Regions from separate parts of the Arthrobacter sp. AB6 genome, predicted to be linked through region 2. Evidence: riboswitches for the same ligand, from Rfam matches in the RefSeq annotation. Region 2 holds a riboswitch; the other holds the start of a gene.
The links. Region 2 has a riboswitch for cyclic di-AMP ahead of Q9R30_RS08580 (M23 family metallopeptidase). Riboswitches for the same ligand answer to the same signal wherever they lie in the genome.

Region 1 (5,381 bases), on a different contig from region 2:
AGCCATCGAGCCACGGAGGTAACCGGTGAGCTCATCAACCGCCGGACTAGCGACGGCGATAGGGTTAAACCATGACTGCTGCAGCAGAAACAACCGCCGTCTTCGAGGGCCGCTTTGCCCGTGAACTAGCGGAGCTGGCCGTTCCATGGCAGGCGGAGGAAGCGCCGGATCCTGAGCTTCTGGTACTTAACGACGCACTGGCGAACGAGCTGGGGCTGACACCCGACTACCTGCGGACGCCGGAAGGCGTGCGCCTCCTGCTGGGTAACTACCTCCCCCCGGGTGCAACCCCCGTAGCCCAGGCGTACGCCGGGCACCAGTTCGGCGGCTACTCACCGCTGCTCGGCGACGGCCGCGCGCTGCTGCTGGGCGAAATACTTGCCGACGGAGGGCGCTTGCGGGATGTGCACCTGAAGGGTTCCGGCCGTACACCTTTCGCCCGTGCCGGCGACGGCCGGGCCGTCATCGGCCCCATGCTGCGGGAGTACCTTGTGAGTGAGGCCATGCATGCCCTGAACATTCCCACCACGCGGGCCCTTGCCGTCGTAGCCACCGGGCGGCCGGTGCGCCGGGACACGATGCTGCCGGGTGCCGTCCTGGCCCGGGTGGCCAGCAGCCACCTGCGCGTGGGCAGCTTCCAGTACGCCCGGGCCACGGAGAACATGGACCTGCTGCGCCGCTTGGCGGACCACGCCATCAACAGGCACTACCCGGCGGCAGCCCGGTCCGAACACCCCTACCTGGCGCTGTTTGAAGCAGTGGTGGCTGCCCAGGCAGAGCTCGTGGCCAAGTGGATGCTAGTGGGTTTTGTGCACGGGGTCATGAACACGGACAACATGACCATCTCCGGGGAAACCATCGACTACGGGCCCTGCGCATTCATGGACGCGTTTGATCCCGCCGCCGTGTACAGCTCCATCGATGTAGGCGGCCGCTACGCCTACGCGAACCAGCCCGTGGTTGCCGAGTGGAACCTGGCCCGGCTCGCTGAGGCCATGCTGCCGCTCTTCAACGAAGACCAGGAGCAGGCTGTCGGCCCCGCCGTGGAGGCACTCGGCACATTCCGCGGCCGGTACAGTGACGCCTGGTTTGGGGGCATGAAGGCCAAGCTCGGTGTGGCGGCCAGCCCGGAACATGACGAAGCGTCGGACCTCGTGGATGGCGTGATCGGCCTGCTGAAGGACGGACCCGTTGACTACACGCAATTCTTCCGGAGCCTTGGCCAGGCCGCCCGGGGCAACTCCGGGCCTGCCCGCGGTATGGTGCTGGACCTCCGGGCTTTCGATGCCTGGGCTGAACGCTGGGCCGCGCTGAAGCCCGACGCTGAACTCATGGACAGCGTGAACCCCGCGTACATTCCCAGGAACCACCTTGTGGAGGAAGCACTGGCTGCGGCTACCGCGGGTGATCTTGACGCGTTTCACCGGCTCCTCGAGGTTGTCAGGTCCCCGTGCCAGGAGCGCCAGGGGCTGGAACGCTACACGGAGGGACCGCCGGAGGACTTCGGCAAATACCGGACCTTCTGCGGCACATAGCTGTCATTCCAGCGGGAACAGGGGAAGCCCGGAGGACCAGGACCGTTGGGAACGTGGAAGGGGCGGCAGCCGGTAAAACCGGCTGCCGCCCCTTCCGCGGGGTGGGCCCGCCCGCTAAGAGCGGCCTATCCCGTTGCCGCTGGCTAGGCCACGCGGACGAAGGAAGCGCCGCTCAGCCAGCTGATGGAGTGCACGGCAGTCTGGTTGCCGTTCACGCCGCCGCTGACAACCTGGCCGTCACCGGCGTAAACGCCCACGTGGCCGGCGGTGATCACGAGGTCACCGGGAGCAGGGGAGCTTACGGTGGAGCCGTACTGGTAGAACTGGGTGGGAGCCAGGTCGCCCACGGACATGCCAACAGACCGCAAGGCCTTTTCCACCATGGCGGTGCAGTCCTGGATCTGGCCCACCTGGCCATAGGCGTTAGCCAGGATGGCTGCCCCCGTACCCGTGCCGGTGCTGGCGGAGGCGTAGGACAGGTTCATCCCGGTGTTGGCCGGCGTGGTGGCGGCAGCGGTCTGGACAGGTGCCGGTGCCGGCGCGGCGGAGGGAACTGCCGGGGCGTAGCCTGCAGCCGGGATCTGAATCTGGTCGCCCGGGTAGATGACCGCGGAGATCGCCAGGCCGTTGGCAGCCAGGACATCGTTCAGGGCTACGCCGTGGGCGGCCGAGATGGCGCCCAGCGTGTCGCCGGATACAACCGTATGGACGGTGCCCGCGGCCGCGGCGGGGGCTGCAACTGCTGCGGCCGGGGCGGCGGAGGCCTGGACGTTAGCGGTCTCGGTGGTGTCCGGCCCTGTCACACCGGCGTGCGCCGGGGCTCCGACGCCGAAGGCAATGCCGGATGCGGCTGCGACGGCGAGTGCCGGACGGCCCAGGGTCCTGGCCTGGGACTTGGCCGAAACAGCCAGCCCATCCAGGATGATGGAACGGGCCGGAGTTGCGCGGTGACGGGCGGTGGTGGAATTTTTTGACACGGTTGATCGCCTCTCCCATGCCTGCGGGGTGAGCTGTCGGGTTCGGGCTGGAGATGCCCGGCCGGAAGCAACTCCGAACGGAACGGAGGCGCTAGCGACTTAACCCCAAGGCCTCTTGAGAGGCCGTGGAAACTTGGTTCCCCCGTCCCTGCCAGCTGGAAGCGATTGGTTCCCGGATCAGCGGCAGGGCTCGGCAAGCTGAGGGGAATGTCCCGTCTGGGAGGGACACCTGAAGACCATAACCCGCTCCGGCACCAATTGTCACATTTGGGTAACATGCGAGGTTCTCCTCTCGCTTTACGCAAACGATTCGACTCTTTTTCGCCGGGGTGCTGACCTCGGAAGATACCTCCGTCGGGACGGTTGAAGATGGGAAGCGTCACGAAGTCATAAACGGCGAGGTTTGTGCGGGTGTGCACGGCCTCGATTCGGCCTTGACCATTCCGCCGACAATCAGGCTTTCCGTGTTGAAATTCGAGGGCCTGTTTCTGCTGTATAACGATGCAGGCCCCTCATCCTTAAAGTGAAGGTTGAAGCCGGTAAGCTTCCGAGCTATGGCCCGTTTCGCTGCAAATGTCCGCCACCGCCTGCCCGGGATACTGCTGGCCGCTGCCCTCGCCGGCAGTGTGTGGCTGCCTCCGGCCGGGGCGGCCGAAAGCGTTCCGCCTGGCGGCTACCCTTCGTGGGAGGACGTGGAGCGGGCCAAGCTGACCGAGGCCGGCACGGCCAAAGAGATCACGTTGATCGCAGGCCTTTTGGACGGGCTGCAATCGCAGTCGGAGGCCTTGGGCAACGCCGCGGTGGCGTCCGCCGCTGAGTCTGCAGCGGCAGATGCCGCGTTGGCAGCATCCACTGCAAAGGTAGAGTCGCTGGCGGAACGAGCCGGGACGGCCAAGGCCGAACTCATCCGCCACAGGAAGGACATCGGAGCGCTGGCCGCCCAGTCCTACAAAACGGGCGGTACGAACATGGGGTTCTTCGTGGCGTTGGACGCGATCGAGAACAACAACGTCCACGGGCTCAACGTGGTGCACCTGGTGGGCGGCAAAACGGCGGGCCTTGTGGACAAAGCCGCCGCCGCGGGGAAAATCACGGCTTCACTGGCTGATCAGGAGAAATCCGCCCGGACCGAGCGCGAACGGCTGTCCCGCGAGGCGGCGGAAAAGCTTGCAGCGGCCCGATCGGCCCAGGAAGCCATGGCGCGCCAGCTTACGGAAGAACGGCAGCGCAGCCGGGAGCTGACCGGGCAGTTGGCGTCCCTGAAGGGCACGACGGCGGCGGTTGAGGGCGAATTCCGGCGTGGACAGGCGGCACTGGCCGCTTATGAAGCAGCGCAGGAGGCGAAACGGGCCGCGGCCGGGGAGGAAGCCCGACGACGTGCGGCCGCAGCGGCAGCGGCGGCAAAGGTGCAGCCCCCTGCTGTTCCCGCCCCCATGCGTCCGGCTCCCGCCGATCCGGCACCTGAGAATCCTCCAGCCGGCAACCCTGTGCCGGCAAATCCTGCTCCGCCTGTCCCCGCCCCGGCGCCTGCCGCACCGCCCAGCCCGCCCGCCGTCGTCGTTCCCTCTGCTCCTGCGGGTGCGGTCAACGATCCTGCCGGTGCCAAGAGCTACGCCTCGGGCAGGCTGGGGGCCTACGGGTGGGGATCGGACCAGTTCCTCTGCCTCGCCCAGCTTTGGACCAAGGAATCGAACTGGCTGACCACGGCCACCAACCCGTATTCCGGTGCCTACGGCATTCCGCAGGCACTTCCGCCGGGCAAGTATTCCAGCGCGGGCAGCGACTGGCTGACCAACTACCGGACGCAGATCGAGTGGGGCCTTGGCTACATCCGTGAGCGGTATGGCTCACCATGCTCGGCATGGAACCACTCCGTGGCCAGGAATTGGTACTGACACCGCGTTAGGCTTTTCCCATGCCTGATGTGGAAAGGTTCCGCATCCTCCTCGAGGAGGAGCGGAAGCGGAAGCTGGCACTGCTCCCCGCGCTCCGCGCCGACATTGCCTCGGCAAACTCCGCGCGCCAGGATTCGAACGTCGACGACGAACACGATCCGGAGGGTTCCACCATTGCGTTCGAGCTGTCCCAGGCAGCTGCCCTGCTCAAGCAAAGCACCGCCGGCCTTGACCAGGTGGATGCCGCACTGGCCCGGATCGCTGCCGGCACGTACGGCATCTGCGCGGTCTGCGGGGAATCCATAGCGGAGGGAAGGCTGGAGGCCAGGCCCTGGACGCCGTTCTGCATCCGGCACGCGTCCGCTGGACGTGGCCGATGAACGGCGGGCCCGACTATGTGGCAGCGGCCGCGGCGTTCATCGACCGCACCCTGCAGAATGAGGGCGCCTGGTACCGCGCGGACGACGTCGAGTCCCGGCTGGGCGGGGTGCTTGCCTCCTACGGCTCCTCGGTGGGCGCCGTCCGTGGAACGGTCCGGGACGCCCTGAGGAAGTTCAAGGACCTGGACCACGATGCCGTGGTCCTGCTGGCGTCCGGGCTGTGGGCCCAACCGAAACCCGGTGGCAGGCCGGTTTTTGAGCGCCGACAGGCCGCCGTGGTGCTGCTTCAGTCAAGGGCCAGTCTCCTGCTGCACTCGGACCTGACCCGGATCGAGGGCTTCCTTCGTTCCGCGGGAAGCCGCGAGTTGGTGGAGCCCCTGCTGTCCGACGTAGTGTTGCCGCTACTGGCTGGACTGGCAGGACGCGACCGGCAGCGCGCAGGTGTTGTCCTTGCCAGGTGGAGCCAGGACCCGGACGGGCGGCTGCGCAGGGCTGCGGCCTTCATCGAGCAGCAGTCCGGCCCTGAGACCCCGCACAAAGGAGACAGCTATGAACGATCCCTATGACCTGGACCGCTTCGTGTCAGCCCAGGAC
Region 2 (5,381 bases):
CGGCGGAAAGTGATCACCGCCAGGGGCTCATACCCAGCATTCAGAACGAGAGTGCGCATGCACGTACCTCTTCACGGCCGCACCCGTCCAGGGGCACGAGGGCCGGCTGCCCTCGGCATGTCCGGGCTATGGATCGACACCACAAGAGTAAACACAGAAGCGCGTGTTCAGCTAATCGCCCTGTCCCAGAACTGTCGTGTCGGTCCAGTCAAGGGGCGCATGCTGAACGGCCGGAGCAGCGCGCAATTAAAAGGAAAGAACCCTTGCCGCGAGGGCAAGGGTTCTTTGCGTCCTGGTTGGACCGCCGGTGGTGGCGTCTCAGTTAACCCGGATGAAGACGGGGCCGGAGCCGACGTTGGCGCTGAAGACCACCGTCTGGTTTCCGTTGTAGCCACCGTGGACGGCCTGGCCGTTGCCTGCGTAGACAGCAATGTGTGCCATGCCGGCGCCACCGTCTGCGTAGTAGATCAGGTCGCCCGGCTGCGCCTCAGCGGCACTGACGGTGCGGCCCAGGGAGAGGTAGCCTGCAGGCCAGTCGTGGAAGTTGATCCCCACTGCTGCCAGGGAGTTCGTGACCAGCATCGTGCAGTCCTGCATAACGCCCAACTGGGCGTACGCAGCGGACAGGATGGCTGCACCCTTGCCGCTGGCGGAAGCAGTGGGAGCGGCGGCAGGGGCCGTGGAAACCGTGGCGGTGACCTTGGGAGCAGCAGGCTTGGCGACGGGGGCCGGCTCGGCCTCCTGGACCTCGACAGGTGCGGGTTCTTCGATAACCGGGGCCGGCGTGGTGGTGACGGCGGGCTTTTCGAAGGTGATGTTGATCGTGGAAGCCGCGGAGATGGGGGCTTCGACGGCCGATTCAACTTCCAGGGTGGATGCGGGAGCGGAGTCGCGCTGGACGTTGGAGTCGGCAGCGTTTGCCGCGATGCCGCTGGTCAATACCAGGCCGGAAGCGGCGGCGATGACCGCGGCCTGGCGGCCTACGCCACCGGCGTTCTCGCCGACAGCCTTGGCGATGATGGCGATTGAGTTGGTTTTGGTGACTTCGGCGCGATGCCGTGCGGTGGCACGAGTAGTCATCAGTTCTCTCTTTCGTTTTCCTCAGGCCGTTGTGGGCACCAAGGGATGCGGACGCGCCGGCATCTTGGGGGTATGCCGGCACGCCCCGAACGGGGATGTGGTGTTAGCGGAAAGCGTGGTGGAGCAAAGAAATAGTTCCTGGACCCGAGGGTCCAAGAACTATTTGCTGACGGTGAAGAACGAAGACGTGCCGGTGGCGGCCACGGCGTGGAGCAGCGTGCCCTGGGAGGGGTTGAGCGCGCTGACCATCATGCCGTTCCCGACGTAGATGCCGACGTGCGCTCCGCCGTTCTGCATGACCAGGTCTCCGGGCTGCGGGGTGGAGGTGGGGGTCATGGCAGTCCAGGCGTTGACGCGGGGGATGCTGATGCCGGCCTGGGCATAAACCCACTGGGTGAAGCCTGAGCAGTCCCACCCGGTGACGGGGCTGGTGCCGCCCCAGACGTAGGGGCTGCCAATGCCCGTGTAGGCGATGGCAGCAATGCCGGAGGTGGCGGCGGAAGAGACAGTCTTGGCCAGCTTGTCCGCAGCAGATTCAGTAGTGGACGCTGCGCCCGTTTCGGTGGCGGTGGACTGTGCCCGCACCGGCTCCCGCTTCGGGGCGGCGGTGGTCTTGACCACGGGCCGCTCGAACGACACGGTGGCCGTGGGTGCTGCGGTGACTGCCAAGGCAGCCTGCGCAGAACCGGACTCGGTCGAAGCGGAAACACCAGCGGTGGTGTCCGCTGCGTTGGCGGGCAGGCCCATGCTGAGGATAAGACCGGAAGCTGCGGCGATGACGGCAGCCTGGCGACCTACTGTCCCGGCATTGGCACTAACAGCCTTGGACACAGTGTCCAAGGGGTTGGTACGAACCGTTTGCGCACGGTGGCGCGCAGAATTGTTGCGTGAAGACACGAAGGTAGCCTCTCCCAATGCCTACGAGGTGAGCTGTCGGATTCGGATGGGAGTCACCCGGCCGCGCTGCTTCCAAGGAAGTTTTGCGACTTAACCCCAAGGTCTTAGCCAAAGCCAAGACCAAAATTGGTTCCCCCGCCCCTGCCAGACGATGAAATGCGAACGGACCTTGAGCGGTGGCAGAGTTAGGCAATCCGCACAAGAGCGTCAACTTCGGAAAAGTTGACGCGAGTTAGACGGTACAGCAGTTTTGGGTGAATGTCACATTCAGGTCACGGCAAGTCGCGATCATCCGATAGTTCACCGTCATTTGGCTACAGCCAGCCAGTCGGATCGACCACTTCGCCGTTGACTTGCACCTCAAAGTGGAGGTGGCAGCCCGTGGAGGCGCCCGTGGTCCCGCTGAGGGCCACAACCTCCCCGCGTGAGACCGTCTGCCCCTCCCTCACATTGAAGGAGGAGAGGTGGTTGTAGGTGGTTTCCAAACCGTTGCCGTGGTCCACCACAACACGGTTTCCGCCGCCGAACTGGTGCCAGCCCACGAAGGTCACCGTGCCGGTAGCCGCAGCGAGGACAGACGTGCCGCACTGGGCCACGTAGTCCTGGCCGCGGTGGAAGTCGCCGGAGCCCCCGGTGATCGGACTGACACGGTAGCCGAACGGCGATGCTGTGGTCAGCGTGGCCAGCGGGGCGCCGAGGCTTCCTGCCGAGGCAGCACGTGACACAGAGCCGGCGGACTGGGCACTCAGAAGCTGCTTGAGCTTGCCGTCCGGATCCGCCTGGGTGACGACGGCAGAACGGCTGAAGTCGATCTGGGCACCGGCCTCGGCTGAGATCTGGGGCTGCGGGGTTGCGGCTGACGCTGCGACCGGTATAGCACCGGGAGCGTCGGTGGCCATCACGGGGCTGGTGGCCGGCACCGTCACGGTCAGCACCAGGCCTGTCGCCGCGAGGGCGATTCCGGCCTTCTGGCCGATCCCGCTCGCTGCGGCAAATTCGGTGACCTGGCGGAAGGGACCACGACGGCGGCGTGCATCACGGTGCGGATCGCGGGGGCGTTCCGTGGTGATGACTTCAACAACCCGCGGCGTCGAAGAGGGTACCGCCGCGCGGCGGCGTCCCCTGGGGGTCTGCATGGACAAGAAGGGTTCCTCTCTGGAAAGCCTGCGAAGTTAGCTGTCGGATTCGGGTCAGAGAGTTCAAAGACCCGGTCCGCCGTAAGCAAGCTTCGGCACAGAGGTATCCCCGGAGGATCCTTCACTGGAAGAGGCTTGCTGCTGACGGACTTCACCCCAAGGCAGTCCCCCGGCTGCCGTTTGTGGTTCCCCCGCCTCTGCCAGTAATGACTCGTGCACCTGATCCGCTGGCAGAGCTCGGCTCCGAATCAGGTAACGCTTTAGTATCAACGCTTGGGTTTAACTATAGGGCCAAAAGTCCCAAAGTAACAATTCCGTTATCTTTGCGTAACCGGCCCCCATTCGGGTAGCCGGGAGGCCCACAGCAGTCCCTAGCGTACGGCCACGAAGACGTGCGCCGCGACTTCCGGCGGCAGTTCCAAGGCACCTTCGATGCCCGGGACGCGGACCGAGATGTACTCCCCGACCCGCTCCAGCGATACCGACGCACCGGGCCGGATTCCGCCTTCATCAAGCTGGACCAGCAGCTCGGGTTCCACCTGGATCGGCTCTGCGAGGCGGCTGACCGTCACCTCGGATGCCGGGCCGTAAGTCTTCATGGCCTCAAGCAGGCTGACTGCCGGATCCGCCGCGGACTGCGCCTGGCCCCCGAGGGCCGCCAATCCCGGGATGGGGTTGCCGTACGGGGACTCGGTGGGATGGTTCAGCATTTCGTAAATGCGCCGTTCCACCCGTTCGCTCATGACGTGCTCCCAGCGGCAGGCTTCGTCATGGACGTAGGCCCAGTCCAGCCCGATGACATCAGCCAGGAGCCGCTCCGCCAACCTGTGCTTCCGCATGACTTCGGTGGCGCGCTTCCGGCCCACCTCCGTAAGTTCAAGGTGCCGGTCTCCGGAGACAACCACCAGGCCGTCCCGTTCCATCCTGCCGATGGTCTGCGAAACTGTGGGCCCTGAGTGTCGCAGCCGCTCCGCGATCCGGGCGCGGAGGGCAACGATGTTTTCTTCCTCAAGCTCCAAGATGGTCCGAAGGTACATCTCCGTAGTGTCGATCAGATCCGTCATCCAGCTCAGCTCCTCGAGCGCAGTACCTTGCGTTGTCCCACCGTACCGCCTTCTCGTGCAGCGTGGTCCGTTGGAAAGCTTAGCCTATTTTGAATTTGTCCTAATAGTTGACGTCGTGGACAGGGCGCTGTCTCAGTGTCTGGACTATGACGGTCCAGGTTCCCGCTGAAACAGCTGTTCAGGCAGAATGAAGGAGGGCCCGAGTGACAGCCGCCGCGACTGCCTGCCACCTACATCCGTCCGGACCAACACCCCGTCCACGCCGAAATTGGAGCACCTGTGAGCGAAAACAGCATCACTATTCCCGCCGACCTCCTCCCTAAGGACGGGCGGTTCGGCGCCGGTCCTTCCAAAGTCCGGCAGGAGCAGATCGATGCTTTGTCCGCCGCATCAAAGACCATCCTGGGAACGTCCCACCGGCAGGCCCCGGTCAAGAACCTGGTGGGATCCGTACGCGAAGGCCTGAGCCAGTTCTTCCGCGCCCCGGAAGGCTATGAAGTGGTGCTGGGCGTGGGTGGTTCCACGGCGTTCTGGGACGTCGCCAGCTTCGGCCTGGTGGAGAAGAAGGCCCAGCACCTCTCATTCGGTGAATTCGGCTCGAAGTTCGCGGCAGCCACCAACAGGGCGCCTTTCCTGGATGCCTCCTCCATCATCAAATCCGAGCCTGGAACCCGCCCTGCCGCGCAGGCTGAGGCGGGCGTTGATGCCTACGCCTGGCCGCAGAACGAGACATCCACTGGCGTTTCCGCTCCCGTGAAGCGGGTGGCAGGCGCGGATGAGGGCGCACTGGTCCTTGTCGACGCGACGTCGGCAGCCGGCGGCCTGGACGTCGACGTAGCGGAGAGCGACGTCTACTACTTCGCCCCGCAGAAAAACTTTGCCTCCGACGGCGGGCTATGGCTTGGCCTGTTCTCGCCGGCCGCACTGGAGCGTGCGGCCCGGATCAAGTCCAGCGGCCGCTGGATCCCGGACTTCCTGGACCTCCAGACGGCCATTGACAACTCCCGCCTGAACCAGACCTACAACACGCCGTCGCTGTCTACCCTGGTGACCCTGGACGCCCAGGTGCAGTGGCTGAACGGGAACGGGGGGCTTGACTTCGCTTCGGCGCGGACTGCTGATTCCGCCGGACGCATCTACAGCTGGGCGGAGTCCTCCGAATTCGCCACGCCGTTCGTCGCCAACCCGGACGAGCGCTCCAACG

Region 1: linked by a shared signal. The riboswitch ahead of Q9R30_RS01490 (LysM peptidoglycan-binding domain-containing protein) and the one ahead of Q9R30_RS08580 (M23 family metallopeptidase) in region 2 are both predicted to bind cyclic di-AMP.

Annotation. Positions count from the first base shown of each region.
Region 1 covers NZ_JAUZVL010000002.1:19,201-24,581, reverse strand. The annotation lists gene Q9R30_RS01500 (ribonuclease Z) at 1-75, shown strand, start outside; gene Q9R30_RS01495 (protein adenylyltransferase SelO family protein) at 72-1,535, shown strand; gene Q9R30_RS01490 (LysM peptidoglycan-binding domain-containing protein) at 1,679-2,512, opposite strand; cyclic di-AMP (ydaO/yuaA leader) riboswitch at 2,516-2,714, opposite strand; gene Q9R30_RS01485 (lytic transglycosylase domain-containing protein) at 3,067-4,407, shown strand; gene Q9R30_RS01480 (TraR/DksA C4-type zinc finger protein) at 4,428-4,787, shown strand; gene Q9R30_RS01475 (DNA alkylation repair protein) at 4,784-5,353, shown strand; gene Q9R30_RS01470 (DUF1810 domain-containing protein) at 5,337-5,381, shown strand, end outside.
Region 2 covers NZ_JAUZVL010000008.1:20,797-26,177, reverse strand. The annotation lists gene Q9R30_RS08595 (HNH endonuclease) at 1-59, opposite strand, end outside; gene Q9R30_RS08590 (NlpC/P60 family protein) at 319-1,080, opposite strand; gene Q9R30_RS08585 (C40 family peptidase) at 1,240-1,911, opposite strand; cyclic di-AMP (ydaO/yuaA leader) riboswitch at 1,982-2,179, opposite strand; gene Q9R30_RS08580 (M23 family metallopeptidase) at 2,292-3,113, opposite strand; cyclic di-AMP (ydaO/yuaA leader) riboswitch at 3,124-3,366, opposite strand; gene Q9R30_RS08575 (metal-dependent transcriptional regulator) at 3,485-4,177, opposite strand; gene serC (phosphoserine transaminase) at 4,457-5,381, shown strand, end outside.